One region of the Streptomyces sp. NPDC126503 genome, then DNA from elsewhere that is predicted to be linked to it. Evidence: predicted binding sites of a transcription regulator. Region 1 holds the regulator's gene; each other region holds the start of a gene.
What was found. The regulator HrcA, encoded in region 1, represses chaperone genes, less so after heat shock. The targets are predictions, from matches to a motif close to TTNGCACTCNGNNNNNCNGAGTGCNAA.
Positions count from the first base shown of each region.

Region 1 (5,637 bases):
CCGGCGGCGACCATCGGCAGCCCGACGGCCTCGCGGACCAGGGTGAGGAGGGTGAGCAGGCCGGTGCCGGGCGGGCCCTCGCCGGCCGGGTCGTCGCGGTACGTGCCCTGGTGGCCGCCCGCCTCGACACCCTGGACGCAGACGGCGTCGGCGCCCGCGCGCTCGGCGGCGAGGGCCTCGTCGGCGGAGGTGACGGTGACGACCGTGTACGTACCGGCCCGCGCGAAGGCCTGGAGCGTCTCGGGGGCGGGGCAGCCGAAGGTGAAGGAGACGACGGGGACGGGGTCCTCCAGGAGGATGGCCAGCTTGGCGTCGTAGAAGTCGTCACCGCTGTCGTCGGTGTCGCCGAGCACCGTGTCGTACCAGGTGGCCTCGCCGGCCAGCTGGTGCCGGTAGATCCCGACGGCGGCCGGGTCACCGGGCCGCCCGGTCTGCGGCATGAAGACGTTCACGCCGAAGGGCCGCGAGGTCAGCCCGCGGACCCGCTTGATCTCCTGGTAGAGCCCGCCGGCGGTCTTGTAGCCGCCGGCGAGGAAGCCGAGCGCCCCGGCCTCGCAGACGGCCCCGACGAGCTCGGGACAGGAGGCGCCACCCGCCATGGGGGCCTGCACGATCGGGAACCGGGAGAGATCGTTCAGTGCGGTGGTGGACATACGGGCATCGTGTCATGCCCCGGGCGCCCCACCGGAGAAGGGCGAGGCCCCCGGAGGCGCCGCCCGGCCGCACGGACGGGGGCGCGCCACCACGATGTGCCGGACGGGCCGGACGGGAGCGCCCACCGCGACGCGCCGGACCGCACGGAAAAGGGGCGGCGCGGTGCGCCGCCCCTTCGGTCCGTCCGGGTCAGCGCCCGTTGAACGCGTCCTTCAGCCGCGAGAACAGCCCCTGCTGGCCCGGCTGGAACTGGCCGGTCGGCCGCTCCTCACCGCGCAGCTTCGCCAGCTCCCGCAGCAGCCGCTCCTGCTCCGCGTCGAGCTTGCTCGGCGTCTGCACCTCGACGTGGACGATGAGGTCGCCGCGCCCGTTGCCGCGCAGGTGCGTGACGCCCCGGCCGTGCAGCGGGATCGACTGGCCGGACTGGGTGCCGGGCCGGATGTCGACCTCCTCCACCCCGTCCAGGGTCTGCAGCGGCACCTTCGTGCCGAGCGCGCCCGCCGTCATCGGGATCGTCACCGTGCAGTGCAGGTCGTCCCCGCGCCGCTGGAACGTCTCGTGCGGGGTCTCGTGGATCTCGACGTACAGGTCGCCCGCGGGGCCGCCGCCGGGGCCGACCTCGCCCTCGCCCGCGAGCTGGATGCGGGTGCCGTTGTCGACACCGGCCGGGATCTTGACCGTGAGCGTGCGGCGGGAGCGGACCCGGCCGTCACCCGCGCACTCGGGGCACGGGGTCGGGACGACGGTCCCGAAGCCCTGGCACTGGGGGCAGGGCCGCGAGGTCATGACCTGGCCGAGGAAGGACCGGGTGACCTGGGAGACCTCACCGCGGCCGCGGCACATGTCACAGGTCTGCGCGGACGTGCCGGGGGCCGCGCCCTCGCCCGAGCAGGTGGTGCAGACGACGGCCGTGTCGACCTGGATGTCCTTCGTGGTGCCGAAGGCCGCCTCGTTGAGGTCGATCTCCAGGCGGATCATGGCGTCCTGGCCCCGGCGGGTCCGCGAGCGCGGCCCGCGCTGCGAGGCCGTGCCGAAGAACGCGTCCATGATGTCGGAGAAGTTGCCGAAGCCACCGGCCCCGAAGCCGCCCGCGCCGCCTCCGCCGGAGGAGGACAGCGGATCGCCGCCCAGGTCGTAGACCTGCTTCTTCTGCGGATCCGAGAGGACCTCGTAGGCCGCGTTGATCTCCTTGAACCGCTCCTGCGTCTTCGGGTCCGGATTCACGTCCGGGTGAAGCTCGCGGGCCAGGCGGCGGAAGGCCTTCTTGATCTCGTCCTGGGACGCGTCTCGGCGCACGCCGAGTACGGCGTAATAGTCCGTGGCCACTTACGACTCCGCCAGGATCTGTCCGACGTAACGTGCCACTGCGCGTACCGCTCCCATCGTTCCGGGGTAGTCCATGCGGGTCGGTCCGACCACGCCGAGCTTGGCGACTGCTTCGCCGCCCGAACCGTAGCCGACCGAGACGACGGACGTGGAGTTCAGTCCTTCATGGGCGTTCTCGTGCCCGATGCGTACGGTCATGCCCGATTCCTTCGCCTCGCCGAGCAGCTTGAGGAGCACGACGTGCTCCTCCAGAGCCTCCAGGACGGGCCTGATCGTCAGGGGGAAGTCATGACCGAAGCGGGTGAGATTGGCGGTGCCGCCGATCACCAGCCGCTCCTCCTGCTCCTCCACGAGCGTTTCGAGGAGGGTGGCGAGCACGGTCGAGACCGTGGCCCGGTCCTCCGACTCCTCGAAGGATTCCGGGAGGTCCTGCACCAGCTGCGGCACGTCGGCGAACCGGCGGCCGACGACCCGGCTGTTGAGCCGGGCCCGCAGGTCGGCGAGGGAGGTCTCGCCGAAGGGGGCGGGGCAGTCGATCACCCGCTGCTCGACCCGGCCGGTGTCCGTGATCAGGACCAGCATCAGGCGGGCCGGGGCCAGCGAGAGCAGCTCCACGTGCCGCACGGTCGAACGGGTCAGCGAGGGGTACTGGACGACGGCGACCTGACGGGTGAGCTGCGCGAGCAGCCGTACCGTGCGGCCCACGACGTCGTCCAGGTCGACCGCGCCGTCCAGGAAGTTGTGGATGGCGCGCCGCTCCGGGGTGGACAGCGGCTTGACGCCGGCCAGCCGGTCGACGAAGAGGCGATAGCCCTTGTCGGTGGGGATGCGCCCGGCACTGGTGTGCGGCTGGGCGATGTAGCCCTCCTCCTCCAGCACCGCCATGTCGTTGCGCACGGTGGCGGGCGAGACGCCGAGCTTGTGGCGTTCGGTGAGCGCCTTGGAGCCGACGGGCTCCTCCGTGCCGACATAGTCCTGGACGATGGCGCGGAGCACCTCGAGTCTGCGTTCGCTGAGCATGCGCACACCTCCAGCTGTGGTCGTTCCGGTTGCTCCGCATTTGGCACTCGCCCTGTTCGAGTGCCAGGAATCCCCGGCCAGTGTACGGCCGGGCCGGTCGCTCCTGGCAAGGAGGCCGAACCGCTAGCGTCTCGGTATGGACGCGAGGGACATCGACTGGACGGCGCGGGGATGGGAACGGCTCGCCGACGGCGTGGGCCGGCGGCGGCTGCCGGGATGGGACGCCACGGCGGGCCTGGTGGTGGGAGAACGGGGCGTACTGCTGTACGACACGGGCTCCTCGCTCGCCGAGGGCGCGTCCCTGCGCGCCGACGCGCGGGCGCTGACGGGCGGCCGGGACGTGACGCACATCGCACTCAGTCATCCCCATTTCGACCATGTGCTCGGCACCGCGGCCTTCCCCGGGGCCGAGGTCTTCGGGGCGGTCGGCTCGGACCGTCTGCTGGCGGGCGAGCGGGCGGCCCGGGAGATGCGCGGGGACGCGGTACGGCACGGTCTCGACGCGCGGGCGGCACAGGAGGCGGCCGGGGCGCTGGTGGCCCCGGGGCACCTGGTGAGCGGCGAGTGGACGCTCGACCTGGGCGGGCGCCAGGTGCTCCTGGCCAATGTGGGACCGGGTCACACGGGGCACGACCTGGCCCTGTTCGTGCCGGGCGAGCGCGAGACCGTGTTCTGCGGCGACCTGGTGGAGGAGTCCGGTGAGCCGCAGGCCGGGCCGGACGCGATCCCCTCCCGCTGGCCGGACGCCCTGGACCGGCTGCTCGCGCTCGGGGGCGAGGACGCGCTGTACGTGCCCGGGCACGGGGCGGTGGTGGACGCCGCCTTCGTCCGACGCCAGCGCGCGGAACTGGCACGGCGCTTCTCCGTCGCCTAACGTCCGGTCAATGCGCAGCTACAACCCGGATCTGACGCCCCCGTGGAAGAAGCAGGCCCCGGTGCCCGAGGTGCCGGCCGAACGCGACCTGGTCGTGGAGGAGGTCACGACCGGCTTCTGCGGGGCGGTGATCCGCTGCGAGGTCGGCACGGTCACGCTGGAGGACCGGTTCGGCAAGCACCGGGTCTTCCCGCTGGAGCCGCGCGGCTTCCTCCTGGAGGGGAAGGCCGTCACTCTGGTCAGGCCGTCGGCCGCCGCTCCTTCCCGGCCCGCCCGCACCGCCTCCGGCTCGATCGCGGTCCCCGGCGCGCGGGCCCGGGTGGCCCGCGCGGGCCGCATCTACGTGGAGGGCCGGCACGACGCCGAGCTGGTCGAGCGGGTGTGGGGCGACGACCTGCGGATCGAGGGCGTCGTGGTGGAGTACCTGGAGGGCGTCGACGACCTCCCGGAGATCGTCGACGCGTTCGGCCCCGGCACGGACGCCCGCCTCGGCGTCCTGGTCGACCACCTCGTCCCCGGCTCCAAGGAGCACCGCATCGCGGCCCGGGTGACCTCGCCGCACGTACTGGTGGTGGGCCACCCGTACATCGACGTCTGGCAGGCCGTGAAGCCCTCCTCCGTGGGCATCCCCGCCTGGCCCGCCGTCCCGCGCGGCCAGGACTGGAAGACGGGCGTCTGCCGCGCCCTCGGCTGGCCCTCCGACAACACGGGCGCTGCCTGGCGCCACATTCTCTCCAAGGTCCACTCCTACAAGGACCTGGAGCCGGCGCTCCTGGGCCGCGTGGAGGAACTGATCGACTTCGTGACGGCGCCGTAGCGGGGGCGCCTTGTCGTGGGCGTACCTCCCGCACGGCCGGACGGGTGGGCACACGGGCACGCCGAGTCACCCCGTTGTGGGCATACGCCCCGCAGGGGCCGGACGGGTGGGCACAAGGGGCGGAGGCGCGGGCGCGGACGGCGCGGGCCCGCACGGAACGCGGCGCGCGGCGTCAGTCCACCAGGTCCCGGACCACCGCGTCCGCGAGCAGCCGGCCCCGCAGCGTCAGCACCGCCCGCCCCGCCGCGTACGCCCGGTCCTCCAGGAGCCCGTCCGAAAGGGCCTTCCGCGAAGCGGCCAGGCCGGCGGGCCGCAGCAGCTCCAGCGGGCACCCCTCCCGGAGCCGCAGCTCCAGCAGGACGCGCTCGACGCGCCGGTCCTCGTCGATGAGGACCTCGCGTCCGGCGCCCGGGGACTTCCCGGCGCCCAGGGCCGCCGCGTACGCCCCGGGGTGCTTCACGTTCCACCACCGCACCCCGCCGACGTGCGAGTGCGCGCCCGGCCCGGCGCCCCACCAGTCGGCGCCGCGCCAGTAGAGCTCGTTGTGGAGGCAGCGGCCGGCGTCGGAGGTGGCCCAGTTGGAGACCTCGTACCAGGAGAAACCGGCCCGGGAGAGCACGTCCTCGGCGATGAGGTAGCGGTCGGCGTGCACGTCGTCGTCGGTCATGGGCACCTCGCCGCGCCGGATGCGGCGCGCGAGCTGCGTGCCCTCCTCGACGATGAGGGCGTAGGCGCTGACGTGGTCGGGTCCGGCGCCGATCGCCGCTTCCAGCGAGGCCCGCCAGTCGTCGTCGGACTCCCCCGGCGTGCCGTAGATGAGGTCGAGGTTGACGTGCTCGAAGCCCGCCGCCCGCGCCTCGGCGACGCACGCCTCGGGCCGGCCGGGGGTGTGCGTGCGGTCGAGGACCTTCAGGACGTGCTGCCGGGCGCTCTGCATGCCGAAGGA
Region 1 is NZ_JBEORS010000001.1:250,411-256,047, forward strand. Features, by position in the region: gene ABTY40_RS01285 (nitronate monooxygenase) at 1-653, opposite strand, end outside; gene dnaJ (molecular chaperone DnaJ) at 844-1,980, opposite strand; gene hrcA (heat-inducible transcriptional repressor HrcA) at 1,981-3,000, opposite strand; gene ABTY40_RS01300 (MBL fold metallo-hydrolase) at 3,137-3,874, shown strand; gene ABTY40_RS01305 (DUF3097 domain-containing protein) at 3,885-4,691, shown strand; gene hemW (radical SAM family heme chaperone HemW) at 4,864-5,637, opposite strand, start outside.

Region 2 (5,637 bases), on a different contig from region 1:
ATTGTGGTGCCTCGCGTGTCGGGCGGCGGGTGTGGGCCGCCCGGGGGACCGTGGGGGAGGTACGGCGGTGTCGCGGCCGGGAGGGGCCCGCGCGCTGACAGGATGCGGCGCGATACCCCCCGTACGACAAAAGGAAAAAATGATGGCAAAGGGTGGGTCGTCCTCCCGTCGGGTCCTCGGGGCCGCGCTCCTCGTCGCCGCCCTCACCTCCACGGCCGCCTGCTCCGACTCCGGCTCCGGGGCCGGACCGGGGGCCGGCGGCGCGCCCGCTCCCGCCGCGGGACAGCAGGCGGGACGGGGGAACGGGCAGCAGGCCCGGCCCCTGACCGCCTCCGCCGCGCTCAACGAGCACCTCAGGAAGGTCCGCGAACAGCGCGCGGCCCGCGCCCTCGCCGCCCGGAAGTGGGGGCTGAAGCAGACCCCGCTCGAAGCCCCCGCCCCGCCCGCGAAGAAACCGGCGATCACCACCCGCAAGGGCTTCGAGACCGACGGCACCGGCCTGCCGCCCGTCTTCACCACCGTGCCCACGAAGGAGAAGGTCGTCTTCCTGACGATCGACGACGGCGCGGAGAAGGACCCCGAGCTGATCCGGATGATGACCGAGCTCGACATCCCCTACAGCGCCTTCCTCAGCGACTACGTCGTCAAGGACGACTACGGCTACTTCGCGAAGATGCAGCGCTCGCAGGCGCGCGGGGTCGCCCTGCACAACCACACCCTCAACCACCGCTACATGCCCGCCCTCTCCTACGAGCGCCAGAAGCGCGAGATCTGCGGCATGCAGGACGTCATCGAGAAGCGGTACGGCACGCGGCCCCCGCTGTTCCGCCCGCCGTACGGCAACTACAACGAGGACACCCTGCGCGCCGCCAAGGCCTGCGGGGTCAGGGCCGTGCCGCTCTGGGCCTCCGAGGCCTTCCCCGACCGCATGGAGTGGCGCGAGTGGGACCGCGACCTGCACCCCGGCGACATCGTGCTCACCCACTTCCGGGGGAAGGACGACTGGAAGGGCAGCATGCCGGACATGATCCGCAGGGTGATGAACGTGATCACCGCGAAGGGCTACGCGGTCGCCAAGCTGGAGGACTACGTATGACCGCGGTCCGCCGGTCCCTCACGGGCCCGGGCCTCACCGCGCTCCTCGCCGCCCTCCTCGCCGTCACCGGCTGCGCCCCGGCGGTGGACCCCATCGAGCGGCTGGGACGGAAGGCGGCGGAGCGCGTCGCGGCGGCGGAGCCGGTGGCCCGGTAGCGGGTGGCGCGGGTTTCGGACCCCCGCGCGATGCGCCACATGGCGTGGAATTGGCACTCCGCTTGACCGAGTGCTAATCGCGGTCATAGTCTCGCCTCTGGCACTCCCCACCGGAGAGTGCCAAAACAGCGACGGGCAGGTCCGGCACCCGCGACGACGGATCCACCTGGTCGCCACACTCAGACAGTTAACCCCGCGAGATCTCCGAAGGGGGAGGTCGGATCGTGACGACCGTCAGCTCCAAGGTTGCCATCAAGCCGCTCGAGGACCGCATCGTGGTCCAGCCGCTCGACGCCGAGCAGACCACGGCCTCTGGCCTGGTCATCCCGGACACCGCGAAGGAGAAGCCCCAGGAGGGCGCCGTCCTCGCCGTGGGCCCGGGCCGTTTCGAGAACGGCGAGCGCCTTCCGCTCGACGTGAAGGTCGGCGACGTCGTGCTCTACAGCAAGTACGGCGGCACCGAGGTCAAGTACAACGGCGACGAGTACCTCGTCCTCTCGGCCCGCGACGTGCTCGCGATCATCGAGAAGTAAGCCCAAGTACCTCCCGAGGCACCTGAAGAAGATGCTGTGAGCTGCGCCCCGAGGCCCCGTTCCGGGGCCCGGGGCGCCGCTCGTTCCACCCGATTTCCGAGAGGGCTGAATCGCTCCCATGGCGAAGATCCTGAAGTTCGACGAGGACGCCCGTCGCGCCCTTGAGCGCGGCGTCAACAAGCTTGCCGACACGGTGAAGGTGACGATCGGCCCGAAGGGTCGCAACGTCGTCATCGACAAGAAGTTCGGCGCCCCCACCATCACCAACGACGGTGTCACGATCGCCCGCGAGGTCGAGATCGAGGACCCGTACGAGAACCTCGGCGCCCAGCTGGTGAAGGAGGTGGCGACCAAGACCAACGACATCGCGGGTGACGGCACCACCACCGCCACCGTCCTCGCCCAGGCGCTCGTCCGCGAGGGTCTGCGCAACGTCGCCGCCGGCGCTTCCCCGGCCGCCCTGAAGAAGGGCATCGACGCCGCCGTCAAGGCCGTCTCCGACGAGCTCCTCGCGACCGCCCGTCCGATCGACGACAAGTCGGACATCGCCGCCGTCGCCGCGCTCTCCGCGCAGGACCAGCAGGTCGGCGAGCTCATCGCCGAGGCGATGGACAAGGTCGGCAAGGACGGTGTCATCACCGTCGAGGAGTCCAACACCTTCGGCCTGGAGCTCGACTTCACCGAGGGCATGGCCTTCGACAAGGGCTACCTGTCCCCGTACATGGTGACCGACCAGGAGCGCATGGAGGCCGTCCTCGACGACCCCTACATCCTGATCAACCAGGGCAAGATCTCGTCCATCCAGGACCTGCTGCCGCTCCTCGAGAAGGTCATCCAGGCCGGCAGCTCCAAGCCGCTGCTGATCATCGCCGAGGACGTCGAGGGCGAGGCGCTCTCCACCCTCGTCGTCAACAAGATCCGTGGCACCTTCAACGCCGTCGCCGTCAAGGCGCCCGGCTTCGGTGACCGCCGCAAGGCGATGCTCCAGGACATGGCCACCCTCACCGGTGCCACCGTCATCGCCGAGGAGGTCGGCCTCAAGCTCGACCAGGCCGGCCTGGACGTGCTCGGCTCCGCCCGCCGCGTGACCGTCACCAAGGACGACACCACCATCGTCGACGGTGGCGGCAACTCCGAGGACGTCGCGGGCCGCGTCGCCCAGATCAAGGCCGAGATCGAGACCACGGACTCCGACTGGGACCGCGAGAAGCTCCAGGAGCGCCTCGCGAAGCTGGCCGGCGGCGTGTGCGTGATCAAGGTCGGCGCCGCCACCGAGGTGGAGCTGAAGGAGAAGAAGCACCGTCTGGAGGACGCCATCTCCGCGACCCGCGCCGCGGTCGAGGAGGGCATCGTCTCCGGTGGTGGCTCCGCCCTGGTCCACGCCGTCAAGGTCCTCGAGGGCAACCTCGGCAAGGAGGGCGACGAGGCCACCGGTGTCGCCGTCGTCCGCCGCGCCGCCGTCGAGCCGCTGCGCTGGATCGCGGAGAACGCCGGCCTCGAGGGCTACGTCATCACCTCGAAGGTGTCGGAGCTCGACAAGGGCCAGGGCTTCAACGCCGCGACCGGCGAGTACGGCGACCTGATCAAGGCCGGCGTCATCGACCCGGTCAAGGTGACGCGCTCCGCCCTGGAGAACGCCGCCTCGATCGCCTCCCTGCTTCTCACCACCGAGACCCTCGTGGTGGAGAAGAAGGAGGAGGAGCCGGCGGACGCGGGCCACGGCCACGGTCACGGCCACTCCCACTGAGGCACCTGACGGATCACTGAGGCCCGGGGCCCCCGAGCGGGGGCACCGGGCCCCGGTGTTTCCGCGCCGGCCCGGGACCGTACGGGGCGGCTCAGGCCTCCACCGCGCCGATCCGGCCCATCAGGCCCAGCAGGTCGTACTGCCACCAGCCCTCCACGATCTTCCCGTCCTCCCGGAAGCGGTGGATCAGGGTCCCCGTCATGGACACCTCGATGCCGGTGGGCTGGAGCCCCATGAAGTCGCCCGTGTGGGTCCCCCGCCAGGTCCAGCGGGTGCAGACCCGGTCGCCCTCCGCGATCTGGTCCTCCACCGTGAAGGCGAAGTCGAAGCCCGCGCGCCACATCTCCACCTCGCGGCGGACCGCGTCCATCCCGAGGGCGTCCTGGGCGTTCGTCGGATCGTGGTCGTGATACCCCTCCGCGAGCACCTCGTCCAGGAGCGCCAGCTCCGGCTCCGTGGCGATCATCTCCAGGAGCCGGCGCGCGGCGGCCTTGTAGAGGGCCTCGTCCCGCACGACGTCCAGGTCGGTGAAGGTCGGCATCTCGTCGCAGAGCGCCACCATCTCGCGGAAGATCCGGTCCGTCTCGGGCAGCTGCGAGTTCCGCATCGCCACCTCGTACGAGGGGAACTCCACGATCTCCACGACGTGCGAGGCGTCGGACCGGTCCGTGCCGACGATGCTGTGGGTGGCGGTGCGTTTGCCCCGGGTCCGCTCGACCCAATGGTCCATGAGCCGGTTCAGATCCTCGACCCGGCTGGTCTTGCAGTCGATTATCTGTACGAATGTCATGACGCCTCCCGACCGGGGGTGCGGGTCTTCTCCAGTCTAGGACCGGAGGGTCCCGGGGACGCGCCCTACGCCGAGTGCCGCAGGTCCGAGGCCCGTACCTCCTCCGCGAACGGTTCGCCCCGTCCGTAGCGCGCCACCTCCTCCAGGGCCTGGTCGGCCATCCGGTGCAGTTCGTTGCCCAGTGAGCCCGCCACGTGGGGGGTGAGGAGGACGTTCGGGAGGGTGTGGAGCGGGGAGCCGGGCGGCGGCGGTTCCGGGTCGGTGACGTCGAGGACCGCGTCGAGGCGGCCCGCGACGAGGTGGGGGAGGAGCGCCGGTTCGTCGATGAGGGAGCCGCGCGAGGTGTTGATCAGCGTGGTGCCGTCGCGCATCGCGGCGAGTTGGGCCGCGCCGATCATCCGGTACGTGGACGGCAGTTGGGGCGCGTGGACCGAGACGACGCTGCTGCGGGCGCAGAGTTCGTCCAGGCCGGTGAGTTCCACCCCGGGCGGCGGGTCCTGCACGTACGGGTCGTGGAGCAGGATCTCGAAGTCGAAGGGGCGCAGCAGCTCGATGACGCGGCGGCCGATGCGGGAGGCGCCGACGATGCCGACCGTGCGGTGGTGGTTGCCCCAGTCGGCCGACTCGGCGAGCAGGCGCCGGCCGGCGCGGAGTTCGGCGTACCGCCGGGCGGAGCGCAGGACCCGCTTCCCGGCGAAGAGGATCGCGGCCAGGGTGTACTCGGCGACCGGCAGCGCGTTGGCGGCGGCGGCCGAGGTGACGCGCAGCCCCCGGTCCCAGCAGGCGCCGGTGACGTGGTGCTTGACGGAGCCGGCCGCGTGGACGACGGCCCGCAGACGCGGGGCGCGGGCGAGCACCTCGGCGGTGAGCGGGGTGGCGCCCCAGCAGGTGAGGAGGAGTTCCGCCTCGGCCAGGGCGGCGGCGACGCGCGCGTCCGGGGCGGTCAGGTCGTGGGCGACGAGGTGCGGGTCGGTGCGGGTGAGGGCCGCGAGGCGGGCGCGGTGGTCCTCGGTGAAGAGGCGGGCGTCGACGCCCGGCCCCATCGCGAGGAGCAGGGCGGGGCGGTTGTCGGTGGTCGGGTGCATGCTGGGACCTGTGCTCCTCACTTGACGCTGCCGGCGGTCAGACCCGCCTTCCAGTGGCGCTGGAGGGAGACGAAGGCGATGACGAGGGGGACCACGGCGAGCAGGGATCCGGTGACGACGAGGGGGTAGTAGCCGGGTTCGGCGTGGGCGTTGCTGTTCCACGCGTACAGGCCGAGGCTCAGCGGGAAGAGCTTCTGGTCCGAGAGCATCACCAGGGGGAGGAAGAAGTTG
Region 2 is NZ_JBEORS010000008.1:121,607-127,243, forward strand. Features, by position in the region: gene ABTY40_RS13460 (polysaccharide deacetylase family protein) at 143-1,096, shown strand; gene ABTY40_RS13465 (hypothetical protein) at 1,093-1,251, shown strand; gene groES (co-chaperone GroES) at 1,476-1,784, shown strand; gene groL (chaperonin GroEL) at 1,903-3,531, shown strand; gene ABTY40_RS13480 (ester cyclase) at 3,623-4,321, opposite strand; gene ABTY40_RS13485 (hydroxyacid dehydrogenase) at 4,387-5,406, opposite strand; gene ABTY40_RS13490 (carbohydrate ABC transporter permease) at 5,424-5,637, opposite strand, start outside.
Region 2: a site for HrcA is predicted at 1,302-1,328, ahead of groES (co-chaperone GroES). Genes of this name have one in related genera too.

Region 3 (5,637 bases), on a different contig from region 1:
GCGAGGGCTCCAAGACGCTCGCGTACGAGATCTGCGAGCAGCTCGGCTGGGTCATCCCGGACCAGCTGGTCATCCCGATCGCCTCCGGCTCACAGCTGACGAAGATCGACAAGGGGCTGCAGGAGCTCATCAAGCTGGGCCTGGTCGAGGACAAGCCGTACAAGATCTTCGGCGCGCAGGCCGAGGGCTGCTCCCCGGTCTCCGCCGCCTTCAAGGCCGGCCACGACGTGGTCCGCCCGCAGAAGCCGAACACCATCGCCAAGTCCCTCGCGATCGGCAACCCGGCCGACGGCCCGTACGTCCTCGACATCGCGCGCCGCACCGGCGGCGCCGTGGAGGACGTGAACGACGAGCAGGTCGTGGACGCGATCAAGGTCCTGGCGCGGACCGAGGGCATCTTCGCCGAGACGGCGGGCGGCGTGACGGTCGGTGTCACCCGGAAGCTGGTCGAGAACGGCGTGATCGACCCGAGCCTCACCACCGTCGTGCTGAACACCGGCGACGGCCTCAAGACCCTGGACGCCGTGGCCGACAGCTCCCAGGCGACCGCCACCATCCGCCCCAGCCTGGACGCGTTCCGCGACGCCGGCCTGGCCCACTGAAAGGTTCGTGAACACATGGCCGTGAACGTCCGCATCCCCACCATCCTCCGCACCTACACCGGCGGGCAGGCCGAGGTGCCCGCCGAGGGCGCGACCCTCGCCGAGGTCATCGCCGACCTGGAGAAGAACCACACGGGCATCGCCGCCCGCGTCCTGGACGACCAGGGCAAGCTGCGCCGCTTCGTCAACGTGTACGTGAACGACGACGACGTGCGCTTCGAGCAGGGCCTGGAGACGGCGACGCCCGATGGCGCCGGCATCTCGATCATCCCCGCCGTGGCCGGCGGCTGCTGAGCCTCTCCTTCCCCTGCTTCCTCTTCTCCCCCTTCTCTCTCGAATTGCCCCTTCCGCGCCATAAAGCGGAGGGGGCAATTCTGCATGGTTGAGCGCGGTAGAGTTGGGGAAGCCCCCTCCGCTGCTCATGCCGGACGCATATGAGAATGCGTCTCCGCGCGACAAGAAGCAGCCAATGTGCACGCACGATCTGTACCTTCTGCGCGCTTTGCCGGGCCCGACTTGCCCCGGAATTCGGGGGAATCAGACGAATTCACCTTTCCGTCGCGCCCAGAATTCTCGCTCGAATGGCCTGTTGCAGAGGGCAGTTGGGCAGATACATTCAGCCGCGGTCGACGCGTTCCGGCGCAGGGTCTGACCCGGGTCCGCGAAGTGCGGTCCCGCGCAAGGGCCAGTAATAGGGGAGTTAGGCATGGCTCAGGGCACCGTCAAGTGGTTCAACGCGGAGAAGGGCTACGGCTTCATCGCGGTCGACGGTGGTGCGGATGTTTTCGTCCACTACAGCGCGATCCAGATGGATGGCTACCGCACCCTCGAAGAGGGCCAGCGGGTCGAGTTCGAGATCTCGCAGGGCCAGAAGGGTCCGCAGGCGGACATGGTCAAGCTCGCCGTCTGAGCGCGGCGCGATCGGCCACCGACGCAACGCCGTCGAGGGGCCCGCATCCCGAGGGATGCGGGCCCCTCGCACGTGCGGGGGCGGTCCGCCCCGCGCGCGACCGGCCGGTTCCGTACGGTCGGAGGTGGCGCGAACCCTCCACCCGGCGCCGGGCGCGCCTCGCGCGGACAGGCCCTAAAACCGAGAGGCGCTTGCACTCTCCTAGGGCGAGTGCTAATCATTGGCGTTAGCACTCGGAAGGTGAGAGTGCTACGAGGATCGAGCTTGGCGAGGTCGCCGGCCGGGTGGGGCAAGGAACCACACGGAGCGCGGAGGCCGTCCGTCGCGGGCGTCGGCGCGGTCCTGGAGCGTTATCCACCCCATGTCCGGGAGGACCACTTCACATGGCCAAGATCATCGCGTTCGACGAGGAGGCCCGGCGCGGTCTCGAGCGCGGCATGAACCAGCTCGCTGACGCCGTCAAGGTCACCCTTGGCCCGAAGGGCCGCAACGTCGTCCTCGAGAAGAAGTGGGGCGCCCCCACGATCACCAACGATGGTGTTTCCATCGCCAAGGAGATCGAGCTCGAGGACCCGTACGAGAAGATCGGCGCCGAGCTGGTCAAGGAAGTCGCCAAGAAGACGGACGACGTCGCCGGCGACGGTACGACCACCGCCACCGTCCTCGCCCAGGCGCTCGTCCGTGAGGGCCTCCGCAACGTCGCCGCCGGCGCCAACCCGATGGCGCTCAAGCGCGGCATCGAGAAGGCCGTCGAGGCCGTCTCCGGCGCTCTGCTCGACCAGGCGAAGGAGGTCGAGACGAAGGAGCAGATCGCCTCCACCGCCTCCATCTCCGCCGCCGACACCCAGATCGGCGAGCTCATCGCCGAGGCCATGGACAAGGTCGGCAAGGAAGGCGTCATCACCGTCGAGGAGTCCCAGACCTTCGGTCTGGAGCTGGAGCTCACCGAGGGTATGCGCTTCGACAAGGGCTACATCTCGGCGTACTTCGCCACGGACATGGAGCGCATGGAGGCCTCGCTCGAGGACCCGTACCTCCTGATCGTCAACTCCAAGATCTCCTCCGTGAAGGACCTGCTCCCGCTCCTGGAGAAGGTCATGCAGTCGGGCAAGCCGCTGCTGATCATCGCCGAGGACGTCGAGGGCGAGGCCCTGTCGACCCTGGTCGTCAACAAGATCCGCGGCACCTTCAAGTCCGTCGCCGTCAAGGCCCCGGGCTTCGGCGACCGCCGCAAGGCGATGCTGAACGACATCGCCATCCTCACCGGCGGCACGGTCATCTCCGAGGAGGTCGGCCTCAAGCTGGAGAACGCGGGCCTCGACCTGCTGGGCCGCGCCCGCAAGGTCGTCATCACCAAGGACGAGACCACCATCGTCGACGGTGCCGGTGACAGCGAGCAGGTCGCCGGTCGCGTGAACCAGATCCGCGCCGAGATCGAGAACAGCGACTCGGACTACGACCGCGAGAAGCTCCAGGAGCGCCTCGCGAAGCTGGCCGGCGGCGTGGCCGTCATCAAGGCCGGTGCCGCGACCGAGGTCGAGCTCAAGGAGCGCAAGCACCGCATCGAGGACGCCGTTCGCAACGCGAAGGCGGCCGTCGAGGAGGGCATCGTCGCCGGCGGTGGCGTGGCCCTGCTGCAGGCGTCGAGCGTCTTCGAGAAGCTGGAGCTGGAGGGCGACGAGGCCACCGGTGCCAACATCGTCAAGCTGGCCCTGGAGGCCCCGCTGAAGCAGATCGCCGTCAACGGTGGTCTCGAGGGCGGCGTCATCGTCGAGAAGGTGCGCAACCTGCCCGTCGGCCACGGCCTGAACGCCGCGACCGGTGAGTACGTCGACATGATCGCCGAGGGCATCATCGACCCCGCGAAGGTCACGCGCTCCGCTCTGCAGAACGCGTCCTCCATCGCGGCGCTGTTCCTCACCACCGAGGCCGTCATCGCCGACAAGCCGGAGAAGGCCGCCGCGCCGGCCGGCGGCGGCATGCCGGGCGGTGACATGGACTTCTGAGCCACCGGCTCAGCGGCTCCATCCGTACGACGCCGAGGGCGGCACCCCCACCGGGGGTGCCGCCCTCGGGCGTTCCCCGGCCCGGCCGGGCGGCATGCGCCCGCTCAGGCGTCGGGGTCGACCAGCGCGGCGGCGAACGGCTCGCCGGTACGGCGGGCGCGGGCCATGCGCGTCTTCACCTCGGACAGGGCCCGAGGCCGGTACCCAGGCCCTCCGCAGCAGCTCTCGTGTCCCATGGGCCGAGGCTATGGGACCCGTCACCGGTGCGTACCGGTCAGGGGCGGTGGAAGAGGGCCGTCCACAGGAACGGTTCGCCGAAGTGGGGGGAGGCCGGGGGCTGGGGGAGCATGCGGCGGAGTTCCTTCGCCGTCATGGGGGAGAAGATCGCGCGGAGGGACGTGTCGGTGTAGGCGAGGCCGCCTTCCAGTGCGCCCTTCCGGTAGAACGCGGCGTCCGGCAGTTCCGAGCCCATGCCGCCCTCGCCGGCCGCGAAGGCGGTCAGGGCGAAGTGTCCGCCCGGGGCGAGGACGCGGTCGAGGAGCGCCAGGTGGGTGACGCGGCGGTGCGGCGGCAGGTGGTGGAAGCAGCCGGAGTCGTAGACGAGGTCGTACGGGCCGTCGGCGCCCAGCTCCGGGGAGGTGAAGGCATTGCCGCACACGAACCGGATCCGGTCCGCGAGGCCCGCCTCCTGAGCCCGGTCCCGGGCCCAGGAGATCGCCGTGGGGGACAGGTCCACCGCGTCCACCGCGTAGCCGAGCGAGGCCAGGTACAGGGCGTTCCGGCCCGGCCCGCAGCCGAGGTCGAGCGCCCGCCGGACGCCCGCGCCGCCGGCCGGGAGCAGGCCCCGTTCCACGTACGACACCAGGTTCTCGTCCGGCTTCGCGACGAAGAACGGCACCGGCCTTTCGCGGTCGGCGTAGAACCCGTCCCACCATCCGGCGCCGCCCTCCGACCACCGGTCGGCGCCGGGCGCGAACAGCCCGTCGAGCAGGGCCATGACATCTTCGACCGTACGGATCCCGCGGTCCGTCTCCACCATGTGGATCTCCCCTCCGTGTTCCGCCAGCCTAGGGAGAAGAGGGGAAAAAGCCCAGGTCGGAGGGGGTGTGGCGACCCGGTGGGGAGCGGCTGTACGGCCTGTGGGCGGGGTGCGGGGCCGCCCGTCGACGCCAGGGCCGCGGGCCCGCGCCGAAGGCTCCCGGCGCCCCTTCCCGGCCCGGGAAGCGGCCTTCCCGGACGCCGCCCGGGACGGTTTCCCGCCGTCCGCGCGGGCTCCGCCGACGGCGAACGCCCTGCGGATACGGGGAGTTGGGGTGGTCCACTGGCCGCATGGACATTCTGGTTCTGGGCGGTACGGCATGGGTGGGCCGCGAGTTGTCGCGGCAGGCGCTGGAGCGGGGTCACGAGGTGACCTGCGTGGCGCGCGGAGAGAGCGGAGAGGCGGCGGAGGGGGCCGTCCTGGTGGCGGCGGACCGGCGGGACCCGGGGGCGTACGACGCGCTCCGGGAGCGGGACTGGGACGCGGTGGTGGAGGTGTCCTGGCAGCCCGCGTTCGTGCGCGGCGCGCTCGACGCGCTCGGCGGCCGGGCCCGCCACTGGACGTACGTGTCCTCGTGCAGCGCCTACGCCTCCCACGACGATTTGGGCGCCGACGAGTCCGCGCCCCTGCTGCCGCCGACGGAGCTGGGCGAGGTCGACCGCGAGCTGTACGGCCAGGCCAAGGTGGCCTGCGAGCAGGCCACCACGGCGGCCGTGGGCGACCGGCTCCTCATCGCCCGCGCGGGGCTCATCGGCGGTCCCGGCGACCACAGCTGCCGCACCGGTTACTGGGCCGCCCGCGCGGCCCGCGACCCGCAGGCGCCGCTGCTCGTGCCGGACGAGCCGGAGCTGCCGACGCAGGCGATCGACGTGCGCGACCTCGCCGGCTGGCTGCTGGACTCGGCGGAGGCGGGGCGCACGGGCACGTACAACGCGGTGGGGCCGGCCATCCCCTTCCGGGAGTGGATCGCGCTCTCCCGGGCCGCCGGCGGCCACACCGGCCCCGTCGTCCTCGCTCCTTCGAAGTGGCTCCTGGAGCAGGGCGTGGGCCAGTACATGGGCCCCGAGTCCCTGCCGCTGT
Region 3 is NZ_JBEORS010000013.1:136,095-141,731, forward strand. Features, by position in the region: gene thrC (threonine synthase) at 1-602, shown strand, start outside; gene ABTY40_RS18855 (MoaD/ThiS family protein) at 618-896, shown strand; gene ABTY40_RS18860 (cold-shock protein) at 1,309-1,512, shown strand; gene groL (chaperonin GroEL) at 1,896-3,518, shown strand; partial or broken gene ABTY40_RS18870 (deoxyxylulose-5-phosphate synthase) at 3,623-3,748, opposite strand; gene ABTY40_RS18875 (class I SAM-dependent methyltransferase) at 3,793-4,557, opposite strand; gene ABTY40_RS18880 (NAD-dependent epimerase/dehydratase family protein) at 4,848-5,637, shown strand, end outside.
Region 3: a site for HrcA is predicted at 1,703-1,729, ahead of groL (chaperonin GroEL). Genes of this name have one in related genera too.